DNA from 3 places in the Pseudomonas sp. S35 genome. Region 3 is predicted to be linked to each of the others. Evidence: predicted binding sites of a transcription regulator. Region 3 holds the regulator's gene; each other region holds the start of a gene.
The links. The regulator sigma-54, encoded in region 3, starts transcription at its own class of promoters, with help from an activator protein. The targets are predictions, from matches to a motif close to ANTGGCATNNANNTTGCTNT.
Positions count from the first base shown of each region.

Region 1: glnK (P-II family nitrogen regulator) is a predicted target of sigma-54. The motif match lies at 5,705-5,724, and genes of this name have one in related genera.
Region 2: glnA (type I glutamate--ammonia ligase) is a predicted target of sigma-54. The motif match lies at 2,879-2,898, and genes of this name have one in related genera.

Region 1 is NZ_CP019431.1:6,362,031-6,372,651, forward strand. Features, by position in the region: gene dapF (diaminopimelate epimerase) at 1-305, shown strand, start outside; gene PspS35_RS28880 (DUF484 family protein) at 319-1,035, shown strand; gene xerC (tyrosine recombinase XerC) at 1,038-1,937, shown strand; gene PspS35_RS28890 (HAD family hydrolase) at 1,934-2,629, shown strand; gene sutA (transcriptional regulator SutA) at 2,721-3,047, opposite strand; gene PspS35_RS28900 (secondary thiamine-phosphate synthase enzyme YjbQ) at 3,150-3,575, opposite strand; gene PspS35_RS28905 (ammonium transporter) at 3,786-5,123, opposite strand; gene glnK (P-II family nitrogen regulator) at 5,158-5,496, opposite strand; gene PspS35_RS28915 (accessory factor UbiK family protein) at 5,918-6,178, shown strand; partial or broken gene PspS35_RS28920 (magnesium chelatase domain-containing protein) at 6,404-7,045, shown strand; gene PspS35_RS28925 (Abi family protein) at 7,330-8,262, shown strand; gene PspS35_RS28930 (hypothetical protein) at 8,954-9,673, opposite strand; gene PspS35_RS28935 (hypothetical protein) at 9,998-10,621, shown strand, end outside.
Region 2 is NZ_CP019431.1:374,204-384,824, reverse strand. Features, by position in the region: gene typA (translational GTPase TypA) at 1-1,070, opposite strand, end outside; gene thiI (tRNA uracil 4-sulfurtransferase ThiI) at 1,210-2,664, opposite strand; gene glnA (type I glutamate--ammonia ligase) at 2,999-4,405, shown strand; gene PspS35_RS01635 (chorismate mutase) at 4,588-5,124, shown strand; gene PspS35_RS01630 (cupin domain-containing protein) at 5,202-5,627, shown strand; gene glnL (nitrogen regulation protein NR(II)) at 5,919-7,004, shown strand; gene ntrC (nitrogen regulation protein NR(I)) at 7,001-8,437, shown strand; gene PspS35_RS01615 (hypothetical protein) at 8,925-9,365, opposite strand; gene PspS35_RS01610 (tRNA (cytidine(34)-2'-O)-methyltransferase) at 9,364-9,819, shown strand; gene secB (protein-export chaperone SecB) at 9,879-10,358, opposite strand; gene grxC (glutaredoxin 3) at 10,401-10,621, opposite strand, start outside.
Region 3 is NZ_CP019431.1:1,149,429-1,160,049, forward strand. Features, by position in the region: gene PspS35_RS05110 (class II fumarate hydratase) at 1-897, shown strand, start outside; gene PspS35_RS05115 (hypothetical protein) at 925-1,353, shown strand; gene PspS35_RS05120 (superoxide dismutase) at 1,355-1,966, shown strand; gene PspS35_RS05125 (ZIP family metal transporter) at 2,000-2,893, shown strand; gene PspS35_RS05130 (HPr family phosphocarrier protein) at 2,931-3,203, opposite strand; gene rapZ (RNase adapter RapZ) at 3,220-4,077, opposite strand; gene ptsN (PTS IIA-like nitrogen regulatory protein PtsN) at 4,080-4,544, opposite strand; gene raiA (ribosome-associated translation inhibitor RaiA) at 4,554-4,859, opposite strand; gene PspS35_RS05150 (RNA polymerase factor sigma-54) at 4,935-6,428, opposite strand; gene lptB (LPS export ABC transporter ATP-binding protein) at 6,626-7,351, opposite strand; gene lptA (lipopolysaccharide transport periplasmic protein LptA) at 7,351-7,884, opposite strand; gene lptC (LPS export ABC transporter periplasmic protein LptC) at 7,871-8,443, opposite strand; gene PspS35_RS05170 (HAD family hydrolase) at 8,452-8,976, opposite strand; gene PspS35_RS05175 (KpsF/GutQ family sugar-phosphate isomerase) at 8,977-9,951, opposite strand; gene PspS35_RS05180 (ATP-binding cassette domain-containing protein) at 10,262-10,621, shown strand, end outside.

The sequences.
Region 1 (10,621 bases), 1.4 Mb from region 3:
AACTGGGGCCGAAGATCGAACACCACCCGCGCTTTCCGGCACGGGTCAATGTGGGCTTCCTGCAGGTGATCGACCGTTCCCGCGCACAATTGCGCGTGTGGGAACGCGGCGCCGGCGAAACCCAGGCCTGCGGCACCGGTGCTTGCGCCGCTGCCGTGGCCGCGATCAGCCAAGGGTGGATGGATTCGCCGCTGCTGATCGACCTGCCCGGTGGACGCCTGTCCATCGAATGGGCAGGCCCAGGCCACCCGGTGCTGATGACCGGGCCGGCCTCGCGTGTATACGAAGGACAGGTCCGTCTATGAGTGAGCCAAGCTAATGACCGATAAGCCTCAAGTACCCGCACCCGCAACCCCGAGCGAAAGTCTGGAGGCCGCTGCTGTCGCGGCGTACCTTGAGGCGAACCCGGACTTCTTCGTCGAGCACGAAGAACTGCTGCCGGCGCTGCGCATCCCCCACCAGCGCGGCGACACCGTGTCGCTGGTGGAGCGCCAGATGAAGATCCTGCGCGAGCGCAATATCGAGATGCGTCACAAGCTCTCGCATCTGATGGACGTGGCCCGCGACAACGACCGCCTGTTCGACAAGACCCGTCGCCTGATTCTGGCGCTGATGGATGCCACCAGCCTGGAAGAAACCGTGATCGCGGTGGAAGACAGCCTGCGCCAGGACTTCCAGGTGCCGTTTGTCAGCCTGATCCTGTTCAGCGACAACCCGATGCCGGTAGGTCGTTGGGTCAGCGGCAGCGACGCGCAAACTGCAATTGGCGGCCTGCTCTGCGAAGGCAAGACCATCAGCGGCACCTTGCGCGAGCATGAGTTGGACTTCCTGTTTGGTGCCGAACAGCGCAAACAGATCGGCTCCACCGCCGTCGTCGCCCTCACCTATCAAGGTTTGCACGGCGTACTGGCCATCGCCAGCCGCGATCCTGCGCACTATAAAAGCTCGGTGGGTACGCTGTTCCTGACCTACATCGCCGAAGTGCTGGGCCGCGTTCTACCGCGCTTCACCACTGCCCTGCGCGCGGTGCGCTAGCGATGGAACGGCAACTGGACGCTTACTGCGCTCACCTGCGCAACGAGCGCCAGGTGTCGCCCCATACGCTGGAGGCTTACCGGCGGGACTTGAACAAGGTCCTGGCGTACTGCGAAAAACAGCAGGTCACCAGTTGGAAAGCCCTGGACATCCAGAGCCTGCGCAGTCTGATCGCACGCCTGCACCAGCAAGGTCAGTCCTCGCGCAGCCTGTCACGCCTGCTGTCGGCGGTGCGGGGGCTCTATCACTACCTCAACCGCGAAGGCCTGTGCGACCACGACCCCGCCAATGGCCTGTCTCCACCCAAAGGAGAGCGGCGCCTGCCCAAGACCCTGGACACTGACCGCGCCCTGCAATTGCTGGACGGTGCCGTGGAGGATGACTTTCTCGCCCATCGCGATCAGGCCATCCTCGAATTGTTCTATTCCTCAGGCCTGCGCCTGTCGGAACTGACCGGCCTGAACCTCGACCAACTGGACCTGGCAGACGGCTTGGTGCAAGTGCTGGGCAAGGGCAGCAAGACCCGCGTGTTGCCGGTGGGCAGAAAGGCCCGCGAAGCCCTGCAACTGTGGTTGCCACTCAGGGCGCTGGCCAACCCGGCGGATGATGCGGTATTTATCAGCCAGCAAGGCCGGCGCCTCGGGCCACGGGCGATACAAATAAGGGTCAAGACCGCCGGCGAGCGCGAACTGGGCCAGAACCTGCACCCGCATATGCTGCGGCACTCGTTTGCCAGTCATATGCTGGAGTCATCCCAGGACCTGCGCGCCGTGCAAGAGCTGCTCGGCCACTCCGATATCAAGACCACGCAGATCTACACCCATCTGGACTTCCAACACCTGGCAACGGTGTACGACAGCGCCCATCCACGGGCCAAACGCATCAAGGGCGGCGACTCATGAGTATCAAGCTGATCACTTTCGACCTGGACGACACGCTCTGGGATAACGTGCCGGTCATCATCAGCGCTGAAGCGTCGATGCGTGAATGGCTGGCGGTCAATGCTTCCAAGGTAGGCGACTTGCCCCTGGAGCATTTCGCCAGCCTGCGCCAACAGGTGTTGCAGCGTCACCCGGAGCTCAAACACCGCATCAGCGTGCTGCGCCACCGGGTGCTGATGCACGCCTTCGAGGAGGCCGGATACCCACAGCCACAAGCCACGGAGATGGCCGATGTGTGCTTCGAGGCCTTCATCCACGCACGTCACCAGCTCACCGTATTTCCCGAAGCCGAACCGATGTTGCAGGCGCTGCGCCAGCACTTCCTGCTGGGGGTGATCACCAACGGCAACGCGGATGTGCAGCGCGTCGGCCTGGCGGACTATTTCCACTTTGCCTTGCGTGCGGAGGATATCGGCATCGCCAAGCCGGATGCGCGATTGTTCGAGGCAGCGTTGCAACGCGGTGGCGTCGATGCCAGTGCGGCGGTGCACGTCGGCGATCACCCAGGGGATGACATTGCCGGAGCCCAGCAGGCCGGGCTTCGCGCGGTGTGGTTCAACCCGACGGACAAAGCATGGGAAGCAGACAAGCGCCCGGATGCGCAGATTCGCAGTCTGACCGAGCTACCGGAATTGCTCCGCAAGTGGCAGTAACACATTGGGATAACCACAAGGTTCCAATAAATCATCAGGCATGAAAAAGCCCGCAGCGACGGCGGGCTTTTTTACAAGCAGGAAGCAGACCTCAGATAGGTCGGCTGCCGTACTTGTTATCCGGCTTCTTCGGTGGGTCGGCCACCACGTTAGCCTCGACTTCCTGCACTTTGCCGCCTTTAGCGAGGAACTCTTCCATCGCGCGGGCCAGGGCATCACGCTCTTTGTTCTTGGCTTCAACGCTCGGCAATTCATCTACCGAAACAGCCGCCTTGGCTTTACCTTTGGCAGCCGGGGCAGGCGCATCATCGCCACCGTCGTCTTCAGCAACGTCATCAGCCGCCGCTTCAAGACCTTCTTCGGTGTCGTCTTCGTCACCTACTTCGAGTTCGTCGTTTTCCAGATCATCGTCGCTCATGTTCTACCTCATGACTTGCGAAAAGCAGATTAGTTATAGCCCAGCTTTACCCTCTGTCGAGGCCACCGGGAAAAAATCAACATCCACTGGATAACCAGTGGCTTATGCCCCATCACCGTGCAAGGTGGCGAGGACTTTACGGGCACCGCCGTGATCACGGTGCTCGCCCAGATAAACCCCTTGCCAGGTCCCCATCGCCAAGCGGCCGGCCCTTACCGGCAAACTCAGCTGGCAGCCCAGGAGACTGGCCTTGAAGTGCGCCGGCAGGTCGTCCGGACCTTCGTCGTTGTGCTCGAACCCGGTGCGGCCTTGCGGCACCAGCGAGTTGAAAAAACGCTCGAAGTCACGGCGAACCGCCGGGTCGGCATTCTCGTTGACGGTCAACGACGCCGAGGTGTGCTGCAACCACAGGTGCAACAGGCCCACACGACACGCCTTCAGTTCAGGCAAGCCGGCAAGCAACTCATCGGTCACCAGGTGAAAGCCCCGGGGCTTGGCCCGCAGGGTAATCAGGGTCTGTTGCCACATACAGTTCTCCGCCCATCGGCGCGCATTCTAGCGCGCTCTGGGAAAAAACAAAGTATCGAATATGCCTACATGCCTGTAAGACATTCGCACGCTGAAAAACGCCATGGGCGCCTCACCCCAAACTCAGCGCAAAAACCGGCACAGCGTGTTACGACTGACAAACATCAGACAAAAAAATGCCCGGCAAGCCGGGCATTTTTTTACGCATACTTACAAGTTGTAGCCGCGTTCGTTGTGTTGTGCCAGGTCGAGGCCGACAGCCTCTTCCTCTTCGGTGACACGCAGGCCCATGACCATGTCGAGCACCTTGAGGATGACGTAGGTGACGATCGCCGTGTAGATCACGGTGAAGCCGACACCTTTGCACTGGATCCAGACTTGAGCCGCGATATCGGTCACGGTGCCGAAGCCGCCCAATGCAGGGGCTGCAAATACACCGGTGAGGATGGCACCGACGATGCCGCCGATACCGTGCACGCCGAATGCGTCCAGGGAGTCGTCATAGCCCAGCTTGCGCTTGAGGCTGGTCGCGCAGAAGAAGCAGACCACACCGGCCACCAAGCCGATCACCAGGGCGCCCATCGGGCCAACAGTGCCGGCAGCCGGAGTAACGGCTACCAGGCCTGCGACCACACCCGAGGCGATACCCAGTGCGCTTGGTTTGCCGTGAGTGATCCACTCGGCGAACATCCAGCCCAGCGCGGCGGCGGCGGTGGCGATCTGAGTCACCAGCATCGCCATGCCGGCAGTGCCGTTGGCCGCAGCAGCGGAGCCGGCGTTGAAGCCAAACCAGCCGATCCACAGCATTGCCGCGCCCACCAGGGTGTAACCCAGGTTGTGCGGGGCCATCGGGGTGGTCGGGAAGCCTTTACGCTTGCCGAGCACGATGCACGCCACCAGGCCAGCCACACCGGCGTTGATGTGCACCACGGTGCCGCCGGCGAAGTCCAGCACGCCCCAGTCCCACATCAGGCCGCCGTTGCCGCTCCAGACCATGTGCGCGATCGGCGCATAGACCAGGGTGAACCAGATGCCCATGAAGATCAGCATCGCAGAGAACTTCATACGCTCGGCGAAGGCACCGACGATCAGCGCCGGGGTGATGATCGCGAAGGTCATCTGGAAGGTGATGAACACGGCTTCAGGGAACAACGCCGCAGGCCCGGTGATGCTGGCCGGGGTCACGCCCGCCAGGAACGCCTTGCCCATGCCGCCGAAGAAGGAGTTGAAGTTGACCACACCCTGTTCCATACCGGTGGTATCGAACGCAATGCTGTAGCCGTAGACGACCCACAGGATGCTGATCAGGCCGGTGATGGCGAAGCACTGCATCATCACCGACAGAATATTCTTGGAGCGGACCATGCCGCCGTAGAACAGCGCCAAGCCGGGGATGGTCATGAACAGCACCAATGCGGTGGCGGTCAGCATCCAGGCGGTGTCGCCGGAGTTGAGGACTGGAGCAGCCACTTCGTCTGCCGCCATGGCCAGGCTTGGCATTACGATGGACAACAGGGCTCCGAGCCCTGCGAATTTACGCAGAGTCATATTGTTTTCTCCTGGGGCGTTGGGGTTTGGCGGCTTAGATTGCGTCGGTATCGGTTTCGCCGGTACGGATGCGAATAGCCTGTTCCAGATTGACCACGAAGATCTTGCCGTCACCGATCTTGCCGGTGTTGGCAGCCTTGGTTATCGCCTCGATAACCCGGTCAAGATCCTTGTCGTCAATGGCGACATCAATCTTCACCTTCGGCAGGAAATCGACGACGTATTCAGCGCCGCGATACAGCTCGGTGTGACCCTTCTGCCGACCGAAGCCCTTGACCTCAGTAACGGTAATGCCCTGCACGCCGATCTCGGACAACGACTCGCGTACATCGTCCAACTTGAACGGCTTGATGATGGCAGTGACTAGCTTCATGAAAACTCTCTCCCGAATTGGTGGACTTGCCCCAGGAAAACAAACCCGTCTCAAGTCTAAGCGCAGTGCCTGGCTTTGTAACGCGTCGTCGCAAGGGCAATTGCCATTGCGGCGCCAGCTAACCACTGGTGACGAAACCTGTACCCCTGATCCGTCGGCGCACTGCATTCGTCACAGCGACTGCATCAGTGCATGGGTCATGATCGTCTAAGCAGAAACCTTGCCAGCTCCGTAAAAATCACTGAAATCAGTCCTTTGTCCACTTAACCCCACCCGCCGGGCCAGTTGGCGACCGCAATGCGCACGAAAACGGTGCGCCTTCGCCCAGCCTGATGCGCGAAAAGCGTGCGCGGCAGGCCGTGAAAAAGACTATAGACGCTGCGTGATACACTGCCCGCCAACAGTTTCCGGAATACTTCCCATGCTCGCGCCCAAAGACCTCCTCGACGCCCTGAGCGGCCACGCCTCTCGCCTGTTCAGCGGTGACACCGCGCTGCCGCGCAATGAAATCGAAAGCCAATTCAAGGCCTTGCTGCAAAGCGGCTTCAGCAAACTCGACCTGGTGAGCCGGGAAGAATTCGACAGCCAGATGGTGGTGCTCGCCCGCACGCGTGCGCGGCTGGAGAGCCTGGAGGCGAAGGTGGCAGAGTTGGAAGCGCGGCTGACCAACACTGCCGAGTAACTGAGGCAACTCGGTCAAAATGTGGGAGCGGGCTTGCTCGCGAATGCGCTGGATCAGTCAGCATCTTCGTGTCTGACAGACTGCATTCGCGAGCAAGCCCGCTCCCACATTTGTTTTGCGCTGCACCTCGGATACGTTCTGTAAAACCTCCCCCACGCTGCACTCCCCCACCTCATCTACCCTTGAAAAACCGCAGGAAGCGGCCGCCCATTTCAAGGAACGAGCATGTCCCTCGCCATCGTCCACAGCCGCGCCCAGATCGGCGTCGAAGCCCCTGCCGTCACCGTCGAAGTGCATATGGCCAATGGCTTGCCGTCCCTCACACTGGTGGGTTTGCCCGAAACCGCCGTCAAGGAAAGCAAAGACCGCGTGCGCAGCGCCATCCTCAACTCGGCCCTGCAATACCCCGCGCGCCGCATCACCCTCAACCTCGCGCCCGCCGACCTGCCCAAGGACGGCGGGCGTTTTGATCTGGCGATTGCCCTGGGGATCCTCGCCGCCAGCGTGCAGGTGCCAGCGTTGATGCTCGATGACATTGAATGCCTGGGTGAGTTGGCGTTGTCCGGTGAAGTGCGTGCGGTGAAAGGCGTGCTACCGGCGGCTTTGGCGGCGCGCAAGGCCGGGCGCACCGTGATAGTGCCTCGGGCGAATGCCGAGGAGGCGTGCCTGGCGTCGGGGTTGAAGGTGATTGCGGTAGACCACTTGTTGCAAGTGGTGGCGCACCTCAATGGGCACGTGCCGATTGAGCCCTACAAGTCCGATGGTTTGCTGTACCTGAACAAACCCTACCCAGACTTGAGCGAAGTGCAGGGCCAACTGTCGGCAAAGCGCGCCCTGCTGATCGCCGCAGCGGGTGCGCATAACCTGTTCTTTTAAGCAACCATTAGACCCCATAAAAATCAGATCAAGGACTCAGAGTTGCTGGGTTAACGCAACGGGCTGGACTGCAAAATGTTCCCATTTAGCGTCATTTCCTTGCAAAACCCGCGAAAAGGAGAAAAGCTATGATCATAGGGGCAGAATGCTGGCCACAAACAAATCTGAATCCAAGGAAAGGGTTGACAAGCCTGTTTTTTGTGATAGATTGAATCCCAACAACGCCCGATACGTCCTTTAACAAGGAAGTCATTGGGCTTTTTTTTGGCAAAAAAATGAGCTATTCAGAATACCTCAAGCCGCACATCGACCCAGTGGGGCTCATCCCCTTCCTCCAAGCCAAAGGTTTAACTGTCACTGACCCAAATCAAGCACAGTCAACTTTAGAGAATATCAATTACTTTAGATTTAAAATTTACCTTTGGCCATTCTACGACGAGGTCAATTCTTGCTATGAAGCAGGATCAACTTTTGAACATGGCGTAGAAATTTATAGATTTGATGAAGAACTGAGAAATTTTTTATTTTCTATCATTGGCCGCATAGAGATTAAACTGCGAACTAAAGTTGACCAAGTAGTAACTGCACATACAGGAAACCCGTTTTGGTATCTGGACGATGCACTTTTCGAAACCAATATAAACTCGGTAAGGTCTGGGCTTGCTTCTCAGTTCCAACAGTCTAGAATCCCATTCGCTCTACATTTCAAATCGACCTATTACAACAAAACCAACCCTGACTTCAAGCAACTCCCTCCGTTTTGGACAATCTCCGAACTGACAACTTTTGGGAATATAAAAACATTTTATAGTAGCTTGAAGAAAAATTTATTTGGAGCACCACCAAACAACAAGCTCGATCTATTGGCTAAAGAATTTGGTGCTCGAAACCTTAAAAATCTAAACAATTGGATTACGTTAATTAGAGATATTCGGAACGTATGTGCCCACCACAATCGGGCTTGGAACGGAAACTATCGAGAACCGGTGGAAATCACTAACCTGTTCTCACCACATTATTTGCCATCTCACCCAAACAGAATATATCATTTTTTGGGGCTGCTACACGTCATCAATAAGTCACTGAATTTAAACATAGCTATATGTCAGTTCGTAGTCGACCTTACAAACAAATATCCAGCAATAAAAGGGAAGCTAAGTTCGGCAGGATTTCCAACTGACTGGGAGTTGGACCCTTTTTGGACTTAAAGACCTAGGTCGCCAAAGGTGCGGGGACTTGTACCCGTGCATTTGGGGGCCGGGTAGGTTCTTATGTGAAGGCAGGGGTCGCGTGCGTGTGTCTTGAAAACCCTAAGGGGTTTTCGCTTTGCTCTTAACTCTCAGCATTGCCGCGAAGCGGCTTCGCCTTTCTCGGCAAAGCTGCTCCTTCCTACCAAATCAGCAAAAAACGAAAATTTCGTTCACTGAGTTCTCAGAATAGAGCCTTTGCCGAATGAGGGCAGCGAGTCCCTTTCTCGGATTTAGGTCGAAATACACTCTCGCCTAAATTTTGAACACTTTATGCCTGTGTAGTGCGGCATCTGGCACCCTGTTCAACACTGTTTCCAGCGGCTTGCGGGCTGATAACCAATTCCTTGCCAGTTCCCCGTTGTAGGATCTTGCTTCGCGTAGTCCAACTATCTCCTGAAAAGGCTGGTTCGGCCTATTCCTAAACTACGGAAGGGCTAATACTGATTTTATAGTTATTGATTATTTTTCGGCAGAAGGTCTTGAAATAAAGTCTTGAGGTGATATAACTTTAATTACGTTGAACTGCTGTCATCAGTATCAACCCGAAGCCCAAATGGTTCTGCCATTTGGGCTTCACTGTTTATAGCAACTTACCATTTCAATTCAAAAAGTCAAACCCTAGGCAATAAAAGCTTTTAGCTTTAGATGTTTACAAAGTATTATTAAAAATATTGGTTTCAACAGCTTTGCCTTCCAATAGTTTAATTAATTCATCTATTTGGGCTGCTTGAACCGAACCAAAATCGATCTCATCGAAGAGCTTGGCAGCATTTAGCTTTACATGCTCGGGCACTGCTATTGATGACCTCAAGAACTCTAGTGCTTCTGCCTTTGCTTTTTCAGGGGAAATATTCAGTTCAAGTAGACCCTCGATTCTCAAATGACTTAATGTGGCCCTACCTATTGCAGGGTCTGCCTTTTCGATTATATCAAGTAGATAAAGGCCGAAAGCCTGCCTCTTCGATTTTCCTGACTCATTCGATATTTCTTGCTGAACAATTAGTAAAGGGAGTCCGTCCTCTGCAATGTGAGCTGATGAACTAATATCTGCCCCCCTATGAACCACGCTGTTTCTCAATTCTTTAAGGTACAGATAGTTGGCTTCTCCTTTTCCATTGGAGTCAAAATCCAAAGCCTCATACAGAATAGCCTTATATCGTTCGTGTGCTTTAGAGTCGGGCCCTTTGAAATCCTTAGCGAGAATTTCCGTTGCCGCCAGTAAGTTTGCGAGATACTGAGAGTAGTTAACTCTCAAATCTTTCTGGTCAGCTACCGAAAGCGGGCAGCGTATTCGAAGTGCATTTTTTATGGCTAGATTTTTTGCTTCGAAATACCATTTTATTCCTGATATGGCCTCTAATGCGTCCATGTGTAGCCTCCATTGAATACGGTAGCCAAGCTACACTGGAGTTTATTTTCAGGTCAAATGGATTTTTGCTTTAGCGGGTCTCGGGTCGCAGACCTGAGCAAGTAGGAAGGTTGCCGATAGGCCAACCGTCAACTCCGGAGGAGTTGTCCTATCTTGAATTGCTTTTATTTTTTGACAGATACCCATTTACAAATGAAAAATATATGTTATTCATTTATATGAACAACATATATTTTGAACATGGCGAATAATTTAAGGAACTGGTTTGTACGTAGTGAAAGAGTTAAGGGCAGGCACGCCGGAGTTATCAAATACGGAAAATATTTGACTGATCCGAATCATCCGAATCACAAAGGCAAAACAAGAGAGATAATTCCGATTTATGGGACGGTAGAAAGTTTCGTCAATGAGTGTGCTGGTGAAAGTGTAAGGCTTGATTTGACTAACTCGAAGAGTAAGGGCGGACGCCCTGTCGAGAGTTATGCCCAAAGTTTTAACTTTGTGTTACCCCCAACTGTTCACAAACCAAGCAAAGAACAATGGAAGGCTGTTTTTAAAGATGTTATGTCTTCGATAGCTGAAAAAATAGGGTTAACATCAACCTCGCAACTTAAAGGCAAAGTTTTTGCAAATGTGCATGACCAAGATAACCCGCACCTTAACGTAATGGTTTCAAGGGTTATCGACGGCAAGGCCATAGCGAACCTTGACCAAAAGGCTGTGATTGGAGTCGCCAAGCGTTCGTTTACTGCCTCCGTGTTGAAACATTGCGGTTTAGACGTTTCTTCTTATACGCCGCTACAAACTAATCTGGGGAAGCGACAAGCAAACTGGCAGTTGCAGCAAAGAGCCGCTGAGAAAGCGACCAAGGATCAGGAGAAAGCAACAAAAAATGTTATTGAACGGTTAGAAGATGAAATAGAAAATGCAAAAGAGTTACAAAGGCTT
Region 2 (10,621 bases), 780 kb from region 3:
TTGAACTTGTCAGCCGAGTCGCCTTCTTCAACGCGCAGTGCAACGTTGTACAGCAGCTCTTTGTCCAGACGTTCCTTGATGTTACGGGAAGTCACGAACTTGCCTTCTTTACCGCAGAAAGGCGAGTCGTTTACCTGGAAGGTCATGGAAACGGTTGGCTCGTCAACGGTCAGAGGCTTCATCGCCTCAACGTTGTCCGGCTGGCACAGGGTGTCGGAGATGAACAGGGAGTCCATGCCGCTCACGCAGACGATGTCGCCAGCGAAAGCTTCTTCAACGTCGATACGGTGCAGACCGTGGTGACCCATCAGCTTCAGGATACGACCGTTACGCTTCTTGCCGTCGGCGCCGATAGCAACAACCGGGGTGTTCGGCTTGACGCTACCACGAGCGATACGGCCAACGCCGATAACACCCAGGAAGCTGTTGTAGTCCAGTGCCGAGATTTGCATCTGGAACGGACCATCACGGTCAACTTTAGGCGCCGGTACGTTGTCGACGATCGACTGGTACAGCGGGGTCATGTCTTCAGCCATGTCGGTGTGTTCCAGACCGGCAATGCCGTTCAGGGCCGAGGCGTAGACGACTTTGAAGTCCAGCTGTTCTTCGGTGGCACCCAGGTTGTCGAACAGGTCGAAGATCTGGTCCAGAACCCAGTCCGGACGCGCGCCTGGACGGTCAACCTTGTTGATGCACACGATCGGACGCAGGCCGGCTTCGAAAGCCTTCTTGGTCACGAAACGGGTTTGCGGCATAGGGCCGTCTTGAGCGTCAACCAGCAGCAGAACGGAGTCAACCATCGACATTACGCGTTCTACTTCGCCGCCGAAGTCGGCGTGGCCCGGGGTGTCCACGATGTTGATGTGGTAGCCGTTCCAGTTGATAGCGGTGTTTTTAGCCAGGATGGTAATACCGCGCTCTTTTTCCTGGTCGTTGGAGTCCATCACGCGCTCGTCGTTGAGCTCGTTGCGCTCCAGGGTGCCGGATTGACGCAGGAGTTTGTCTACCAGGGTGGTTTTACCATGGTCAACGTGAGCAATGATGGCGATGTTACGTAGATTTTCGATCACTTGTGTATCTCGATCAGAGGATTCGGTGTGCTGACAGGTCGTGGCAGCGATTAACAGTAGAGTCAGGCCTTGCCGTTACAGCTTGACGGCAGAGTCGGGGGGCCGGTGACGCAGGCCACAGGCAAACAGCCCCGGGCTCTTAGCTCGGTCGATAAACGCGCACATTGGCATGCCCCTCACTGAGCAAATGGTGGGCATGCAGGCGACTCATCACGCCTTTGTCGCAATACAGCAGGTACTGACGGCTGTCATCCAGTTCCTTGAAACGCGCGTTCAATGCATAGAACGGCAGCGTTTGTACGTCGATGCCAGGAATTTCCAGCGGCTCATCTTCAGCGGCATCCGGGTGACGGATGTCGACAACGATCTGGCCGGCCAGGGCTTCGCTGACTTCTTCGATCTGCACATCCTGGCCCAGTTCATCGATCACACGATCGATCGGGACCAGCTTGGCGTTCTGGAGCGCACGCTCCAGAACCGCCATATCAAACTGTTGTTCTTCATACTCCACGCGGTTGCGCTTGGCGTGGGTCTTGGGGTTCACCGAGATGACCCCGCAGTATTCAGGCATATGCTTGGCAAAGTCGGCGGTACCGATTTCTTCTGCCAAATCGATGATGTCCTGCTTGTGGCTGGCGATCAGCGGGCGCAGTACCAGCTTTTCGGTTACGCAGTCGATCAGCGACAGGTTGGGCAGCGTTTGGCTGGACACCTGGGAAATCGCTTCGCCCGTCACCAGCGCGTCGATCTGCAACTGGTCGGCAATGCGGGACGCAGCGCGCAACATCATACGCTTCAATACTACGCCCATATGACTGTTATCGACTTTTCCGAGAATTTCGCCCAGCACTTCCTCGAACGGCACGCTCACAAATAGCACGCGCTGGGAGCTGCCGTACTTCTTCCAGATAAAGTGCGCGACTTCCATCACGCCCAATTCGTGTGCACGCCCGCCCAGATTAAAGAAGCAGAAGTGGCTCATCAGGCCGCGGCGCATGATCTGGTAGGCCGCCACCGTGGAATCGAAACCGCCGGACATCAATACCAGGGTCTGTTCCAGGGCGCCCAGCGGGTAGCCGCCGATGCTGTTGTGCTGGCTGTGGATCACAAACAACCGTTGGTCGCGAATTTCCATGCGCACTTCAATTTGCGGCGCTTTCAAGGAAATTCCGGCGGCACCGCACTCGCGACGCAGCTTGCTGCCGACGTATTTCTCCACATCCATGGAGCTGAATGGGTGCTTGCCGGCGCGCTTGCAACGCACCGAAAAAATCTTACCCTCGATCTCACTGCCAAAGTGCTGCTTGCACTTCTCGGTGATGTCGTCGAAGTCGCCCAGCGGGTACTCGTCCACCTGCAGGAAATGCGCGATGCCCGGCATGCAGCTCAGGCGCTCGGTCATGTCCTTCAAGGCTTTGGCGTCGGTGACACGGGTTTCCAGTTCGAGGTTGTCCCACACGCCGTTCACCACCACAGCCGGGTCCAGATCGCGGAGCACGGCACGGATGTTCTTGGCCAACTGACGGATGAAACGCGTCCGTACCGGTCGGCTTTTAATGGTGATCTCGGGGAAGACTTTAACGATTAATTTCATGGAAACAGCGCGCGCCGGGCCTGCTGAAAAAGGGGGGCGCGGATTATAGCGGAAATCGCTCAAGGTTTAACCAGTTAATATGCACCACACTCGCAACGCACTAAAGCAGTGCATCTTGAGGCGATTTCGCCACATTGCGGTGCGCCATTTTCGGTCTTTTGTCGCAATGCACCTTTATAGGGGCGTTTTTGGAGCAAAAAACCCATGTTGGCGCACTGGCATGCAATTTGCTCTCTTGTGAGGCAGGTTGCCATGGCGGACTATCCGCGCCGGCATCACCCACATTCTAAGGGCTAACTCCACTACCCCAGCCCGAAGCCACCCGGAGGACACTATGTCGAAGTCGGTTCAACTCATCAAAGATCATGACGTTAAATGGATTGATCTGCGCTTCACGGACACCAAAGGCACTCAGCACCACGTGACCATGCCGGCTCGCGACGCGCTGGATGATGCTTTCTTCGAAGAAGGCAAAATGTTCGACGGTTCCTCCATCGCTGGCTGGAAAGGCATCGAAGCCTCCGACATGATCCTGATGCCGGACGACAGCACTGCCGTGCTCGACCCGTTCACCGAAGAAGCCACCCTGATCCTGGTGTGCGACGTGATCGAGCCTTCGACCATGCAAGGCTACGACCGCGACCCACGTGCGATCGCCAAGCGTGCCGAGGAATACCTGAAGTCGACCGGTATCGGTGACACCGTATTCGTAGGCCCGGAGCCAGAGTTCTTCATCTTTGACCAAGTGAAGTTCAAGTCCGACATCTCCGGTTCCATGTTCAAGATCTACTCCGAACAAGGTTCGTGGATGTCCGACCAGGACGTGGAAGGCGGCAACCATGGCCACCGTCCAGGTATCAAAGGTGGCTACTTCCCAGTTCCGCCATTCGACCACGACCACGAAATCCGTACCTCCATGTGCAACGCGATGGAAGACATGGGCCTGGTCATCGAAGTGCACCACCACGAAGTGGCGACTGCCGGCCAGAACGAAATCGGTGTGAAGTTCAACACCCTGGTGGCCAAGGCTGACGAAGTTCAGACCCTGAAGTACTGCGTACACAACACTGCCGTTGCCTACGGCCGTACCGCTACCTTCATGCCTAAGCCTTTGTACGGCGATAACGGTTCGGGTATGCACGTTCACCTGTCCATCGCCAAAGATGGCAAGAACACCTTCGCTGGCGAAGGTTATGCCGGCCTGTCCGACACTGCCCTGTACTTCATCGGCGGTATCATCAAGCACGGTAAGGCCCTGAACGGCTTCACCAACCCGTCGACCAACTCCTACAAGCGTCTGGTCCCAGGTTTCGAAGCGCCAGTGATGCTGGCCTACTCGGCACGCAACCGTTCCGCTTCGATCCGTATCCCTTACGTGTCCAGCCCGCGTGCTCGCCGTATCGAAGCCCGCTTCCCGGACCCAGCAGCCAACCCATACCTGGCCTTCGCTGCCCTGGTCATGGCCGGCCTGGACGGTATCCAGAACAAGATCCACCCAGGCGACGCCGCCGACAAAAACTTGTACGACCTGCCGCCTGAAGAGGCCAAAGAGATCCCACAAGTGTGCGGCAGCCTGAAAGAAGCCCTGGAAGAGCTGGACAAGGGCCGTGCGTTCCTGACCAAAGGCGGCGTGTTCAGCGACGACTTCATCGACGCTTACATCGGCCTGAAAAGCGAAGAAGAAATCAAGGTTCGCACCTTCGTACACCCACTGGAATACGAGCTGTACTACAGCTGCTGATCCGGTAGCGCTGCTTGACGTAGCGCGATGAAAAGGGCCTCCTTCGGGAGGTCTTTTTTTGCCCGCAATTCACGCAAGGCAAACGCACAAAGCAGGGTAGCTCCAGACTGACCCAGCTCTTAATCTGCAAACCCAATCAAAAATGTGGGAGGGGGCTTGCTCCCTCCCACAGGAGATCACTCTTGAAGTTTCGATTTGTGTTCGCTCTGTTGTTCGTCAGTGCCACTGCGACTGCCGCGCCACCCACGCTCGAACCGCTGCTCAACAGCATCGCCGAACGTTTGGAGATTGCCGACCAAGTGGCCCTGAGCAAATGGGACAGCAAAAAGCCTGTAGAAGATAAAAAGCGCGAACAAGAAGTGATCGCCAGCGTCGCCGCGCAGGCACCGAGCTACAAGCTGCCACCTGGCGCTGCCGAGCAGTTCTTCTCGGCGCAAATCGAAGCCAACAAACTGGTGCAGTACACCCAGCTCTCTGACTGGCAATTCCAGGGCAAGGCACCTGACGATCCACGCCCCGACCTGGTGAAACAGATCCGCCCGCAATTGGACGAGCTGCAGAAACGCCTGCTGCAGCAATTGGCCGACTTCACCCCGCATCGTACCGACCCGCAGTGCCCGCAATGGTTGGCCGAGGCCGTGCATGAGCCGCTGAACGATCCGTTGCGTCAGTTGGCGATGATCCGCGCCACGGCCGAATTGTGCACTGGACCTACTTGATTTGAGGACCTGTCCTGCATCTTCACCGAGGCCGGTGGCCATAGCCTGACTGTTCATTTATCGGACAGGATGGAACCATGATCGCCCTCAAGTGCTTGATTACAGCAGCGCTGGGTTTGTCGTTGCTTGGCTGCGGCATCCACCCAAAGAACGCCGCACACATCGAAAAAGAGGTGTTGCTTGAACGCAGCGCGTCATGGGATGGCACACCTTACAAAGCCTACCCAAAAGGTCCGCCGCAACTGACGCTCATACGCCTCAAGATCCCTGCGCACACGCAATTGCCCTGGCACACTCACCCAATGCCGAATGCCGCCTACATCGTTTCGGGAGAGCTGACCGTTGAAACCCGTAAGGGCGGACTGACGCGCACCTTGAGGCAAGGGCAAACCCTGGCCGAGATGGTAGGCATTGAGCATCGTGGTATTACCGGCAACACCCCGGTCGAGCTGCTGGTCTTTTACGCGGGCCGTGCGGGCATGCCACTTTCTGAACAACACTGACCCCCCACCCCGGATCGTTTTCAACCCGCCCTGAAAACGATCCACTCGCCACTTCCTGAACAACCTTGATAAAACCGCACTATATTGGTGCGATAGGCTGCACCCTTCCCACCTGGCCAGCCCATTTTGGTTCGAAACTTCCCGAGCAAGCTGGCAGAACGCCACAGTTTCGCGCCTATAACCCCCATTTCAGGGCTTTAACGCTTCTTTTCGGAGCCTTGGTTTGGTTTTTGCATTTTCCTTGTATCAGCGTGTGCCTCAAGCCCGCGCCTTGCTCCAAAAGAGGTCCTGATGACCATCAGCGATGCACTGCACCGTTTGCTACTCGACAACCTGACCACCGCGACCATCCTGCTCAATGACGACTTGCGTCTTGAGTACATGAACCCGGCGGCGGAGATGCTCCTGGCCATCAGCGGCCAGCGCAGCCATGGGCAGTTCATCAGCGAGCTGTTCACCGAGTCGGCCGAGGCCTTGAGCTCGTTGCGCCAGGCGGTGGAGCAGGCGCACCCGTTCACCAAGCGCGAGGCGATGCTCACCGCCCTCACCGGCCAGACGCTGACCGTCGACTACGCCGTAACCCCAATCCTGAGCAACGGCGCCACCCTGCTGCTGCTCGAAGTGCACCCCCGTGACCGCTTGCTGCGCATCACCAAGGAAGAAGCGCAGCTGTCCAAGCAGGAAACCAGCAAGATGCTGGTCCGCGGCCTGGCCCATGAGATCAAGAACCCATTGGGCGGCATCCGTGGCGCCGCACAGTTGCTGGCCCGTGAACTGCCGGAGGAACACCTCAAGGACTACACCAACGTCATCATCGAAGAGGCCGACCGCCTGCGTAACCTGGTGGACCGCATGCTGGGCTCCAACAAGCTGCCGTCCCTGGCGATGACCAACGTGCACGAGGTGCTGGAGCGCGTGTGCCATCTGGTCGAGGCCGAAAGCCAGGGCTGCATCACCTTGGTGCGCGACTACGACCCAAGCATTCCCGACGTGTTGATCGACCGCGAGCAGATGATCCAGGCGGTGCTCAATATCGTGCGCAACGCCATGCAGGCCATCAGCAGCCAGAACGAGCTGCGCCTGGGCCGCATCAGCCTGCGCACCCGCGCCCTGCGCCAGTTCACCATCGGCCACGTGCGCCATCGCCTGGTGACCAAGGTCGAGATCATCGACAACGGCCCGGGCATTCCTGTGGAACTTCAGGAAACCATTTTCTTTCCCATGGTCAGCGGCCGCCCGGACGGTACCGGGCTGGGCCTGGCCATTACCCAGAACATCATCAGCCAGCATCAGGGCTTGATCGAATGTGAGAGCCATCCTGGCCACACCACGTTCTCGATCTTTCTGCCACTGGAACAAGGAGCCCCATCGACATGAGCCGTAGTGAAACTGTCTGGATCGTCGATGACGACCGTTCTATCCGCTGGGTCCTCGAGAAAGCCTTGCAACAGGAAGGCATGACCACCCAGAGCTTCGACAGCGCCGACGGGGTGATGAGCCGCCTCGCGCGCCAGCAGCCCGACGTGATCATCTCCGACATCCGCATGCCCGGCGCCAGTGGCCTGGACCTGCTGGCGCGTATCCGCGAGCAGCACCCGCGCCTGCCGGTGATCATCATGACTGCGCACTCGGACCTGGACAGCGCTGTCGCGTCCTACCAGGGCGGCGCCTTTGAATACCTGCCCAAGCCGTTCGACGTGGACGAGGCCGTGGCACTGGTCAAGCGCGCCAACCAGCACGCCCAGGAACAGCAAAACCAGGAAGCCCCACCCACCCTGACTCGCACCCCGGAAATCATCGGTGAAGCGCCGGCGATGCAGGAAGTGTTTCGCGCCATCGGACGCTTGAGCCACTCCAACATCACCGTGCTGATCAACGGCGAATCGGGTACCGGTAAAGAGCTGGTGGCCCACGCCCTGCACCGCCACAGCCCACGGGCGGCGTCGCCGTTTATCGCGTTGAACATGGCAGCGATCCCCAAGGACTTGATGGAGTCCGAGCTGTTCGGCCATGAGAAAGGCGCGTTCACCGGCGCGGCCAACCTGCGTCGCGGCCGCTTTGAACAGGCGGACGGCGGTACGTTGTTCCTCGATGAAATCGGCGACATGCCAGCCGACACCCAGACCCGCCTGCTGCGCGTGCTGGCGGACGGCGAGTTCTACCGCGTCGGCGGTCACACGCCGGTCAAGGTCGATGTGCGCATCATCGCCGCGACCCACCAGAACCTCGAAACCCTGGTGCACGCGGGCAAGTTCCGTGAGGACTTGTTCCACCGCCTCAATGTGATCCGCATCCATATCCCGCGCATGTCGGACCGCCGCGAAGACATCCCGACCCTCGCCCGCCACTTCCTCAGCCGCGCCGCCCAGGAGCTGGCCGTCGAGCCGAAGCTGCTCAAAAGCGAGACCGAGGAATACCTGAAGAACCTGCCGTGGCCCGGCAACGTGCGCCAGTTGGAGAACACCTGCCGCTGGATCACCGTGATGGCGTCCGGGCGCGAAGTGCACATCAGCGACCTGCCGCCGGAGCTGTTGAGCCTGCCACAGGACTCGGCACCAGTGACCAACTGGGAGCAGGCGCTACGCCAATGGGCCGACCAGGCGCTGGCGCGTGGCCAGTCGAACCTGCTGGACAGCGCCGTACCGGCGTTCGAGCGGATCATGATCGAAACCGCCTTGAAGCACACCGCCGGCCGCCGCCGCGATGCTGCCGTGTTGCTGGGTTGGGGCCGTAATACCCTGACGCGCAAGATCAAGGAGTTGGGCATGAAGGTCGATGGTGGGGATGATGACGAGGGCGACGACGCCTGATCTCAAATCCACTGCGACTCAAACGTGGGAGGGGGCAAGCCCCCTCCCACATTTGGATCTCCTATAGTTTTGGTTCTCCACCAGGCTTCAGACCGTGCACCGCTTCAATGCACCAGGAACCGGCATCGGGCATGGATCCAACACCTGAAACCTCAGCGCTGCTGAAAAAAATCCAAATCCCGAAAACACCAAAGCCCCGTATTCCGGGGCTTTGCGCTTTCTGATGAAATTATTTGGCACAGTTTGGCGAGTCTGGCACGCGCCCTGCAATAACCCTTGTACAACCCAGTTTCGGGGACCTTGGTACAGGCAGGCCGAGAATCCCCTCTTTACACCCGGGGTGCTTGATGCGAACCGCGTCGCGCTCCACACCGCTTTGGGGAACCTCGGTACAGGCAGGCCGGGGATTCCCTCTTTAACACGGAAGCCTTGACGGCTTCACCCCGTTTTGGGAGCCCTGGTACAGGCAGGCCGGGAACTCCCTCTTTTATTGCTCCTGGAGATGGATCTCCAAACGCCAGCGGTCATCGACCTCCTCCCCCTTCCACTCCCCGCGCAACGGCCGAGCCGCCACCAGGTTCAGCAGCAGGCCGCCATCGGTCTTGCGCACGCGCCAGTTCACGTCCTTGTCGTTGACTTTAAGTTGCCCGGTGGCGGCCTTGCCTTGGGCATCAAACAGCAACGCCACGGTGCCGTCGATATGCTCGCCGTGCAGCTTGGGTTCGCTGTTGAACCACACCACCACGCCGTCCTTGGTCGTCTCTATCTGTTGCAGTTCCACCGGGTCCGCAGTGGTCAGGCGGCCGATCATCAGGCCCACCATCAAGCCGACAATCGCCAGCGAGCCCATGACCTTCGGCAATAGCTTCGGTCTTGGGTCTTCTTCAGGGGTAGAATGCAACGCATCTTTGCCTTCGGAGCCGTGCATGTTTCACGTCATCCTTTTTCAACCAGAAATTCCGCCGAATACCGGCAACGTTATCAGGCTGTGCGCCAACAGTGGATGCCACCTGCATTTGATCGAGCCCCTGGGCTTTGACATGGACGACAAGCGCCTGCGCCGTGCCGGGCTGGACTACCACGAGTACGCCACACTCCAGCGCCACGCCGACTTGGCCAGCTGCCTGGAAAGCCTGGGGCATCCGCGCTTGTTCGCGTTCACCACCAAGGGTTCGCGGCCATTCCATGATGCCAGCTTTGCCGAGGGTGATGCCTTCCTGTTCGGCCCGGAGAGCCGTGGGCTGCCCGCCGAAGTGCTCGACGCCCTGCCCGATGGCCATCGCCTGCGCCTGCCGATGCGCGAGGGCTGCCGCAGCCTGAACCTGTCCAACACCGTGGCCGTCGCCGTGTACGAAGGCTGGCGCCAACTCGGCTTCAAGTAACACACATAACAAATGTGGGAGGGGGCTTGCCCCCCTCCCACATTGTTTACCGCATCGACTTATTGAACCGTCGGGGCGCCTTCCGACTGCATGCGCTGCAGCTCTTGAGCGTACAGGGCATCGAAGTTCACCGGTGCCAGCATCAGCGCCGGGAACGAGCCACGGGTGACCAGGCTGTCCAGGGTCTCACGGGCATACGGGAAAAGGATGTTCGGGCAGAACGCGCCCAGGGTGTGGCTCATGGACGCTTCGTCCAGGCCCTGGATCAGGAAGATACCGGCTTGTTGCACTTCAGCGATGAAGGCTACTTCTTCGCCGTTCTTGACGGTGACCGACAGGGTCAGCACGACTTCGTGGAAGTCGCCTTCCAGTGCTTTTTGACGAGTGTTCAGGTCCAGCGCAACGCTTGGGGTCCATTCCTGGCGGAAGATGGCCGGGCTTTTCGGCGCTTCGAACGACAGGTCACGCACGTAGATCCGCTGCAGCGAGAACTGTGGGCCTTGAGCTTCTGCTGCTTCGGTGTTCTGTTGGTCAGTCATCGCAGATCCTTCTTGATCTTGGGGTCTTTTAGGGTTTAGGAGTCAGACGAGCAGCAGCGCATCGAGTTTACCGGCGCGCTCCAGGGCAAACAGGTCGTCGCAACCACCGATGTGCCTGGCGCCGATCCAGATCTGCGGCACGGACGTGCGTCCCGCCTTCTGGGCCATGTCGGCGCGCACCTGGGGCTTGCCGTCGACCTTGATCTCTTCGAAGGCAACGCCCTTCTTCTCCAGCAGGGCCTTGGCCCGCATGCAGTAAGGGC
Region 3 (10,621 bases):
CTGGTGCAGGTGATTGAGCAGAAAGCTGAAGAAGTCCACCCTTTCATCAAGACCGGCCGCACCCACCTGATGGACGCTATGCCGGTACGCATGAGCCAGGTACTCAACGGCTGGGCGCAGCAACTCAAAGCCAATATCGGTCATCTGCAAGACTTGCTGCCGAGCCTGCAGGCGCTGGCCCAGGGCGGTACGGCGGTGGGCACGGGGATCAATGCGCATCCGGAATTCGCGGCGCGTTTCAGTCAGCAACTCAGCAGCCTGACCGGCGTGAAATTCACACCGGGCAAAAACCTGTTTGCGCTGATTGGCTCCCAGGACACCGCCGTCGCCGTCTCCGGCCAACTGAAAGCCACCGCCGTGTCGCTGATGAAAATCGCCAACGACCTGCGCTGGATGAACTCCGGCCCGCTGGCCGGCCTGGGTGAGATCGAGCTCGAAGGCTTGCAGCCCGGCTCCTCGATCATGCCGGGCAAGGTCAACCCGGTTATCCCCGAGGCAACCGCGATGGTCGCCGCTCAAGTCATCGGTAATGACACGGTGATCACCGTTGCGGGCCAATCCGGCAACTTCGAGCTGAACGTGATGCTGCCGATCATCGCGCAGAACTTGCTCAGCAGTCTTGAACTGCTGGCCAACTCGAGCCGGCTGCTGGCAGACAAAGCTATCGCCAGCTTCAAGGTCAACGAAGCCAAGCTCAAGGAAGCGCTGTCGCGTAACCCGATCCTGGTCACGGCACTCAACCCGATCATTGGTTACCAAAAGGCGGCCGAAATCGCCAAGAAGGCCTATCAGCAAGGTCGTCCAGTGATTGATGTCGCTCTTGAGCACACTGACCTGCCCCGCAGCCAACTGGAAATCCTGCTGGATCCGGAAAAGCTCACGGCTGGCGGCGTGTAATCACCGACCCTGCTTTGGAGGCTCACCATGGAGCACTGGAAACGCACGATCGAACGGGCCAATCGCTGCTTTATGCAGGGCGAGTTGGTTGACGCTCGCGAGGCCTATTTGCAAGCCCTGGCGTTGGCCCAAGTGTTGTTCGAACGCTGGGCGGATGCCGACGAAGCAGTGGCGGCTTGCGTCATCTCCCATCACAACCTGGCGGATCTGCACTTGCGCTTGAATCAGCCTGAGGAAAGCGCCGAATACCTCTGCGCCATTCATCAGCGCTTGCTGCAGACCATGCAGGATGAGCGCCTGAGCCCGCAACTGCGGGAGGCGGCACTGCGCCAGAGCAGCAAGACCTACGTCGAACTGTTGAATTTTATCAGCGATCACGGCGAGTACCCGCGCACCCATCGCCTGCTCAGTGGTACTGCGGCGCACCCGACCACTCCTCAATACGGAGCACATTGATATGACTTACACCTTGCCTGCCCTGCCTTACGCCTACGATGCCCTGGAGCCGCATATCGATGCGCAGACCATGGAGATTCACTACACCAAGCATCACCAGACCTACATCAATAACCTCAATGCCGCAGTCGAGGGCACCGAGTTCGCCGGCTGGCCGGTAGAGAAACTGGTCTCCAGCGTGCAGCAACTGCCGGAAAAGCTACGCGCTGCGGTGATCAACCAAGGTGGTGGCCACGCTAACCACTCGCTGTTTTGGGCGGTCATGTCACCTCAGGGTGGCGGTAAGCCCGATGGCGCGTTGGGTAAGGCAATTGATGAGCAGGTAGGCGGCTTTGATAGCTTCAAGGAAGCCTTCACCAAAGCTGCGTTGACCCGCTTCGGTAGTGGCTGGGCCTGGCTGAGCGTGACTGCGCAAAAGACTCTGGTCGTAGAAAGCAGTGGCAACCAAGACAGCCCGCTGATGAACGGCAATACGCCGATCCTCGGCCTGGACGTCTGGGAGCACGCTTACTATCTGCGCTATCAGAACCGCCGCCCGGAATACATCAATGCCTTCTACAGTGTTATCAACTGGCCAGAAGTTGCCGCACGCTATCAGGCTGCTTTGGCCTGACAATTACCTTCATAACAAGATCTAAGGCCGACTATGGGCACTGAAACACTGGCGATCGGCAGTGTGCGAATGTTTCGTTATGCACTTGGCTCGCTGCTGCTGCTGGCAGGTACTGCATTGCTGGTGGCCCACGGGCTGGCCTGGCTGGACCTGGAACCGCGTATCTTGCGCGCATTGCAGGGCGGGGCGATCTGCGCGCTCGGCACGGCGCTGGGCGCGGTTCCTGTATTGGTGATTCGGCGGATGCCGGTGGCCGTGAGCGATACCCTGCTGGGCTTTGGGGCTGGCGTAATGCTTGCGGCCACCGCTTTTTCGCTGGTGGTGCCGGGTATCGCCGCTGCTGAAAGCCTCGGGCTTACGCCCTGGGGAGCGAGCGGGTTGATCAGCTTTGGAATCATGTTGGGAGCGTTCGGGCTGTATCTGGTTGACCGCAAGGTCTCCGGTACCAGTCCGGAAATGCTGGTGGGCACGCCGGAAAAACCGGTGATTGCGCCGCGCATCTGGTTGTTTGTGTTCGCCATCATTGCCCACAACATCCCGGAAGGCATGGCGGTTGGCGTCTCGGCCGGCGGCGGCATGCCGGACGCCGATAGCCTGGCTATGGGCATTGCCTTGCAGGACGTGCCCGAGGGGCTTGTGATTGCGTTGGTGTTGGCTGGGGCAGGGATGTCGCGGGCCAAGGCATTCCTGATTGGCGCTGCGTCAGGCTTGGTGGAGCCGGTGTTTGCCGTGCTCTGCGCTTGGCTGGTGAGCCTGGCCGAGGTGTTGTTGCCTTTGGGCCTGGCGCTGGCCGCCGGTGCAATGCTGTTGGTGGTGACGCATGAGGTGATCCCGGAATCACGCCGCAATGGCCACGAAAAGCTCGCCAGCCTGGGGTTGTGCGTTGGGTTTTGCTTGATGATGGCGATGGATACTGCATTGGGCTGAAGCCGTTACCGCTTCACGCCTGTCTCAAAGGGTGAGCTTACTCACCCTCATCAAAGAAGTTGTTGATCAGCGCCACCAGTGCGTCCATCGCTTCCTGTTCTTGCTCGCCTTCGGTCTTCAAATGAATCTTGGTGCCCTTGCCGGCCGCCAGCATCATCATCGCCATTATGCTTTTGCCGTCGACCATGCTCTGCGGTGTGCGCCCGGCCCTGATCTGGCAAGGGAACTGCCCGGCGACGCCGACAAACTTGGCCGAGGCGCGGGCATGCAGGCCCAATTTGTTGATGATTTCAATTTCCAGAGCGGGCATCGCGCAGGTGTTCCTTTCAGCTAAGGTCGCGGTGGCGAACCTGGACGTTCTTGAGGGTTTGTTGCAGCACTTGGCCCAGGCGCTCGGTCAGGTACACCGAGCGGTGATGGCCGCCAGTGCAGCCAATGGCAATGGTGACATAGGCCCGATTGCTCGCGGCAAAGCGTGGTAGCCATTTAAGCAGGTAGCTGGAAATGTCCTGGAACATCTCCTCCACATCCGGCTGCGCGGCCAGGTACTCCGCCACAGGTTGGTCCAGCCCGGACTGGTCGCGTAATTCGGGTTTCCAGTAGGGGTTGGGCAAGCAGCGCACGTCGAACACCAGGTCCGCATCCACTGGCATGCCACGCTTGAAGCCGAACGACTCGACGAGAAATGCCGTGCCAGGCTCTGGCTGGTTCAGCAGGCGCAACTTGATGGCATCGCGCAACTGGTACAGGTTGAGGCTGGTGGTGTTGATCTTGAGGTCGGCGAGGTCAATTATCGGACCCAGCAACTTGGTTTCGTCCTCGATGGCTTCGGCCAGAGAACGGTGAGGGCTGCTGAGTGGATGGCGGCGACGGGTTTCAGAGAAGCGTTTGAGCAGCGTCTCTTCGTCGGCATCCAGGTACAGCACATCACAATGAATGTGCTTGGCGCGTACCTCTTCAAGCAATTGTGGGAATCGCTCAAGGTGGCTAGGCAGGTTGCGGGCGTCAATCGAGACGGCGACCAGGGGTTGCGCCAGTTCGGTATGGATCAGCGCGCGTTCCGCCAGTTCCGGCAGCAGGCCAGCTGGAAGGTTGTCTATGCAATAGAAACCGTTGTCCTCAAGAACGTTGAGGGCGGTACTTTTACCCGAGCCAGAGCGGCCGCTGACGATGATCAAACGCATGATTACTGCCCGTTCTGTTCATCCAGGACAACTTGATACAGCGCCTCGTTGCTGCTGGCGCTGCGCAGTTTGTCGCGCACTTCCTTGCGGTCGAGCATGCTGGCGATCTGCCGGAGCAGTTCCAGGTGCGCATCGGTGGCTGCTTCCGGAACCAGCAGAACGAACAGCAGGTCAACCGGGGCGCCGTCGATGGCATCGAAGTCAATGGGGGCTTCAAGGTGCAGCAGGGCGCTGACGGGCGTTTCGCAGCCCTTGAGGCGGCAGTGAGGAATGGCGATGCCGTTGCCAAAACCCGTGGAGCCGAGTTTTTCACGGGCGATCAGCGCATCGAAGACGTCTTGCATCTCCAGGCTCGGCACTTCACGTGCGATCAGGTTGGCAATTTGTTCGAGTGCTTTCTTTTTACTGCCGCCCGGCACGTTCACGAGGGAACGGCCGGGGGTCAGGATGGTTTCAAGTCGGATCATTGGGGGGAGTTAACGACCTGTACCTTGCATCAGGTGCAGATTCTTTTCCTTATGCTTTATGAGTTGGCGGTCCAGCTTGTCGTAGAGCGAGTCAATCGCCGCGTACATGTCTTCATGTTCCGCATTGGCGACGAGCTTGGCATTCGGTACGTGCAGGGTGGCCTCGATTTTCTGCTTCAGCTTATCGACCTCCATGATGACCTGCACGTTGGTGATCTTGTCAAAATGCCCCGCCAGCTTGTTCAGCTTGCTCTCGGTGTATTCACGCAGGGGTTTGGTGACTTCCAGCTGGTGTCCACTGATGTTGACTTGCATACAGCTTCTCCTTCGTTGCCAGTGCATAAAGCGACAGGCAAAAGTGCCTGCCACTGGAACGCTGTGGCCCGCCCGTCACATCAAACGCTTACGCTCGCTGGAAGGCGCGATCCCAAGGGATTCGCGGTACTTGGCGACGGTTCGACGGGCGACCTGAATGCCTTGTGCTTCCAGTAAACCAGCGATCTTGCTGTCACTCAACGGCTTTTTCTGATTTTCCGCAGCAACCAGTTTTTTGATGATCGCGCGGATTGCCGTGGACGAGCATTCACCGCCCTCGGAGGTGCTTACATGGCTGGAGAAAAAGTATTTCAGCTCATATATGCCACGTGGGGTATGCATGAATTTTTGCGTGGTCACTCGGGAAATCGTTGATTCGTGCATGCCTACCGCTTCGGCGATGTCATGCAGAACCAGCGGCTTCATTGCTTCGTCACCGTACTCCAGAAAGCCGCGCTGATGCTCGACGATCTGGGTAGCAACTTTCATCAAGGTTTCGTTGCGGCTTTGCAGGCTCTTGATGAACCAGCGCGCTTCCTGCAACTGGTTGCGCATGAAGGTATTGTCGGCGCTGGTGTCGGCCCGGCGAACAAAACCTGCATATTGCGGGTTGACCCGCAGGCGTGGCACCGACTCTTGGTTCAGCTCCACCAGCCACCGCTCGTTATCCTTGCGCACGATCACGTCAGGGACTACGTATTCGGCTTCGCTGGACTCGATCTGTGAGCCAGGGCGCGGGTTGAGGCTCTGCACCAGTTCGATCACTTGGCGCAGGTCGTCTTCCTTGAGCTTCATGCGGCGCATCAACTGGCTGTAGTCGCGGCTGCCCAGCAGGTCGATATAGTCGGTGACCAGGCGCTGTGCTTCAGTGAGCCATTGGGTTTTAGCGGGCAGCTGTCGCAGTTGCAGCAGCAGGCATTCGCCAAGGGTGCGGGCGCCGATGCCGGCAGGCTCGAATTGTTGGATGCGGTGAAGGACGGCTTCGATTTCGTCCAGCTCGATGTCGAGTTCCGGGTCAAACGCCTCAAGAATTTCTTCGAGTGTCTCGTCCAGATAACCCTGGTTATTGATGCAATCGATCAGGGTCACGGCGATCAGGCGGTCGGTATCCGACATCGGTGCAAGGTTCAGTTGCCACAACAGATGGCTCTGCAGGCTTTCGCCGGCGGAGGTGCGGGTGGTGAAGTCCCACTCGTCGTCGTCGTTGCTGGGCAGGCTGCTGGCGCTGGTCTGATAGACGTCCTCCCAGGCGGTGTCTACCGGGAGCTCGTTGGGAATGCGTTCGTTCCAGTCACCTTCCTCAAGGTTGTCCACCGTAGGGGCGGTTTCCTGATAGGACGGTTCCTGCACGTCGGCATTGGGTTTTTGCTCGATGTTGTCAGCCAATGGGTCTGCATTGTCGAAGTCGTCGCCTTCTTCCTGGCGTTCGAGCATCGGATTGGACTCCAGGGCCTCCTGGATTTCCTGTTGCAGGTCCAGGGTCGACAATTGGAGCAGGCGGATGGCCTGTTGCAGCTGCGGTGTCATCGTCAGCTGCTGGCCCATTCTCAGGACTAGCGATGGTTTCATGGCAGGGGCTTAACACCTTATTCGCCGGCGCAATGCGCCATCCACGACAGGGCGCGTGAGCGCCAAACATAAGCAAATTATATGCCTGATATCGAGGGCTTTGCCTAGAGCGCGGTAACAATAAAAATCCGGAGGTCTTCATTGGTTCCCGCGCAGTGGGCAAACGACCTGCCGCCGCCGTGTTCTTGCGCGTGGCTTTACAGGCGGAACTCGTGACCCAGGTACACTTCCTTGACCAGTTCGTTGGCCAGGATGGTCGCGGAATCACCTTCGGCGATCAGTTGACCATCGTTGACGATATAAGCGGTTTCGCAGATATCGAGGGTTTCACGCACGTTGTGGTCGGTGATCAATACACCGATTCCCTTCGCCTTGAGGTGATGGATGATCTGCTTGATGTCGCCGACCGAGATCGGGTCGACGCCTGCAAACGGTTCGTCCAGCAGGATGAACTTGGGGGCGGTGGCCAGGGCGCGGGCGATTTCCACGCGACGACGTTCGCCACCGGACAGGCTCATGCCAAGGTTGTCGCGAATGTGGTTGATGTGGAATTCCTGCAGCAGGCTTTCCAGTTCCTTGCGGCGGCCATCGCGGTCGAGCTCCTTGCGGGTCTCGAGGATCGCCATGATGTTGTCGGCAACCGACAGTTTGCGGAAGATCGACGCTTCTTGTGGAAGATAGCCGATACCGGCACGGGCGCGGCCGTGCATCGGCTGGTGGCTGACATCCAGGTCGTCGATCAGTACGCGACCCTGGTCCGCCTGGACCAGGCCGACGATCATATAGAAGCAGGTGGTCTTGCCGGCGCCGTTGGGGCCGAGCAGGCCGACGATCTGGCCGCTGTCGATCGACAGGCTGACGTCGCGCACGACCTGACGGCTTTTATAGGCCTTGGCCAGATGCTGGGCTTTCAGGGTTGCCATTACTCGGCCTTCTTCTTCGGCTGGATAACCATGTCGATGCGTGGGCGTGGCGCAGTTACCTTGGTGCCATTGGCGCGGCCGGCGTTGGCAACCTGCTTCACGGTGTCATAAGTGATTTTTTCACCTTCCGTGGAGTTGCCATCTGGACTGAGCACCTTGGCCTGGTCGATCAGCACGATACGATTCTGCTGGGCATGATACTGGATGGTCTTGCCGTAGCCCTTCATCGGGCCGGTGTCGGTGGCGGACTGCTTCTGTTCGAAGTAAGCCAGGTTGCCCACCGAGGTCACGACGTCGATGTCACCGGCTTGGGTGCGCGTCAGTGTCACGGTATTACCGGTGATCTTCATCGACCCTTGGGTGATGATGACGCCGCCGGTATAGGTGGCAACACCTTGCTTGTCATCCAACTGCGCATCATCAGCAGAAATGTGGATCGGCTGCTGGCTATCGTTCGGCAGAGCCCAGGCGCTCACGCTTCCCAGTGCTGCGCCCAAGCCGAGCAAAATAGGGAGAGTTTTAACGAGCCTCATACTGTCCTCTTACGTTCGATAGCAGGTGTATCCTGCTTTCTTTCAAATACGCTTTCATTCCCTTGCCAGTCGATACACCGCCAGCGCCGTCGATTCTAACGTCTTGCTCGGTCTGCGCATATTGCTTCTGCGGGAATACGGTCATGCGACTGGTAGTAATCACCGTGTCACGGTTCTTTGCGTCGGTGCGCGCAACGCGCACCGAGTCGATCAGTTCCACCTCGGTACCGTCCGGGTTGACCTCGCCACGCTTGCTGGTGACGTGCCACGGAAATTCGGTGCCGCGGTACAGGTTAAGGTCCGGGTTGGTCAGCAAGGTGATTTCGGAGGCCTTCACATGCTCGACCTTGTCCGACGTCATTTCGTACTGCACCTTGCCGTCGGGCAGGAACTGCACGCTGTAGGCGTTGGTGGCGTAATAGTCGATAGCGCCTTCATCTACCTGCGCAGCAGGCTGGTCGAGGAAGCGCTCCGGGCTGATATTCCAGTAGCCCACCGCCAGGAACAGCGCGGCGATGACCCCGAATAGCAGGAAGTTGCGAATCTTTTTGCTCAGCATAAAACGCTCTATAAGTAGGCGGCGTGGGCCGCTTCAAGGCGGCCCTGGGCGCGCAGGATCAGCTCGCAGAACTCACGGGCAGCACCTTCGCCGCCACGGGCAGTGGTGATGCCATGGGCGTGTTCGCGGACAAACGCGGCTGCATTGGCAACGGCCATGCCCAGGCCCACTCGGCGAATGACCGGCAAGTCTGGCAGGTCATCGCCCAAGTAGGCGACCTGCTCATAGCTTAGGTTGAGTTGGCCAAGAAGCTCGTCCAAGACCACCAGTTTATCCTCGCGGCCTTGATACAGGTGAGGAATCCCCAGGTTTTGTGCGCGGCGTTCCACAACCGGGGTTTTTCGACCGCTAATAATGGCGGTTTGTACGCCCGCGGCCATCAGCATCTTGATGCCCTGGCCGTCGAGGGTGTTGAATGTCTTGAATTCGCTGCCATCTTCGAGGAAGTACAGGCGGCCATCGGTCAGCACGCCGTCGACGTCGAAAATCGCCAGCTTGATGTGTTTGCCGCGTTGCAGCAGGTCGCTGGTCATTTACATCACTCCCGCACGCAGCAAGTCGTGCATGTTCAGGGCGCCAACCGGGTGGTCGTCGCTATCGACCACCACCAGCGCGCCGATCTTGTGGTCTTCCATGATCTTCAATGCTTCGGCTGCGAGCATTTCAGGGCGTGCGGTCTTGCCGTGAGGGGTCATTACCGCGTCAATGGTGGCCGTGTGGATATCGATGGTGCGGTCCAGTGTGCGACGCAGATCACCGTCGGTAAACACGCCGGCCAGGCGGCCATCGGTCTCCAGGATCACGGTCATGCCCAGGCCCTTGCGTGTCATTTCCATCAGCGCGTCCTTCAGCAACGTACCGCGCTGCACGTGAGGCAGTTCATCGCCCGAGTGCATGACATTTTCCACTTTCAGCAGCAGGCGGCGGCCCAAGGCGCCGCCGGGGTGGGAAAACGCGAAGTCTTCAGCGGTAAACCCACGGGCTTCGAGCAATGCCACGGCCAATGCGTCGCCCATGACCAGGGCTGCAGTGGTGGAGGAGGTCGGCGCCAGGTTCAGTGGGCAGGCCTCGTGGGCCACGTGAACGTTCAGGTTCACTTCGGCGGCCTTGGCCAGCGTCGATTCCGGGTTGCCGGTGATGCTGATCATCTTGATCCCCAGGCGCTTGATCAGCGGCAGCAGGGTCACGATTTCGTTGGTGGTGCCAGAGTTGGACAGCGCCAGGATGATGTCATCCTTGGTGATCATGCCCATGTCGCCGTGGCTGGCTTCGGCTGGATGCACGAAAAACGCCGTGGTCCCAGTGCTCGCCAGTGTGGCGGCGATCTTGTTGCCGACGTGGCCCGATTTGCCCATGCCGACCACGACAACGCGGCCCTTGCTGGCCAGAATCATCTCGCAGGCGCGTACGAAATCCGCGTCGATATGGGCCAGCAAGCCCTCTACGGCTTCAAGCTCGAGGCGGATAGTGCGTTGTGCGGATTGAATAAGGTCGCTGGATTGGCTCATGTCTGAAATCGTATAGCCTGACGAAAAGTCGGCGATTATAGCGGTAATGATCAATTCCCTCACGCAAGTTCGTCAGGCTTTATTCCGCAGTTGCTTAAGATTCATGATCAGTAACATAGCCGGCAACGTTTTTTACCTGTCCTGAATCTGAACTAGCACTGTTCCGGCCTTGGGCGCCCTGTGTCAGCAGTGATATAGTTCGCCGCCAGTTCGGTCCGCCCAGCCCATGTGGCTATCTATTGCGTAACCGTTGCAAACGTTTGTCGCATGCGTGGTGTCTGAGTGAGAGGCTGCATCCCAAGGAGTTTAGATGAGTGCCGATAACGCCTACGCGGTCGAGCTGAAGGGACTGACCTTCAAGCGCGGGACGCGCAGCATCTTCAATAACGTCGATATTCGCATTCCCCGCGGCAAGGTCACGGGCATCATGGGGCCGTCCGGTTGCGGTAAAACCACCCTGTTGCGCCTGATGGGCATGCAATTGCGCCCCAGCGCAGGCGAGGTGTGGGTCAACGGCCAGAACCTGCCGACGCTGTCGCGCAGCGATCTGTTCGATGCGCGCAAGCACATGGGCGTGCTGTTCCAGAGCGGAGCGCTGTTCACTGACCTTGATGTGTTCGAGAACGTGGCGTTCCCGCTGCGGGTGCACACCCAGCTGTCCGATGAAATG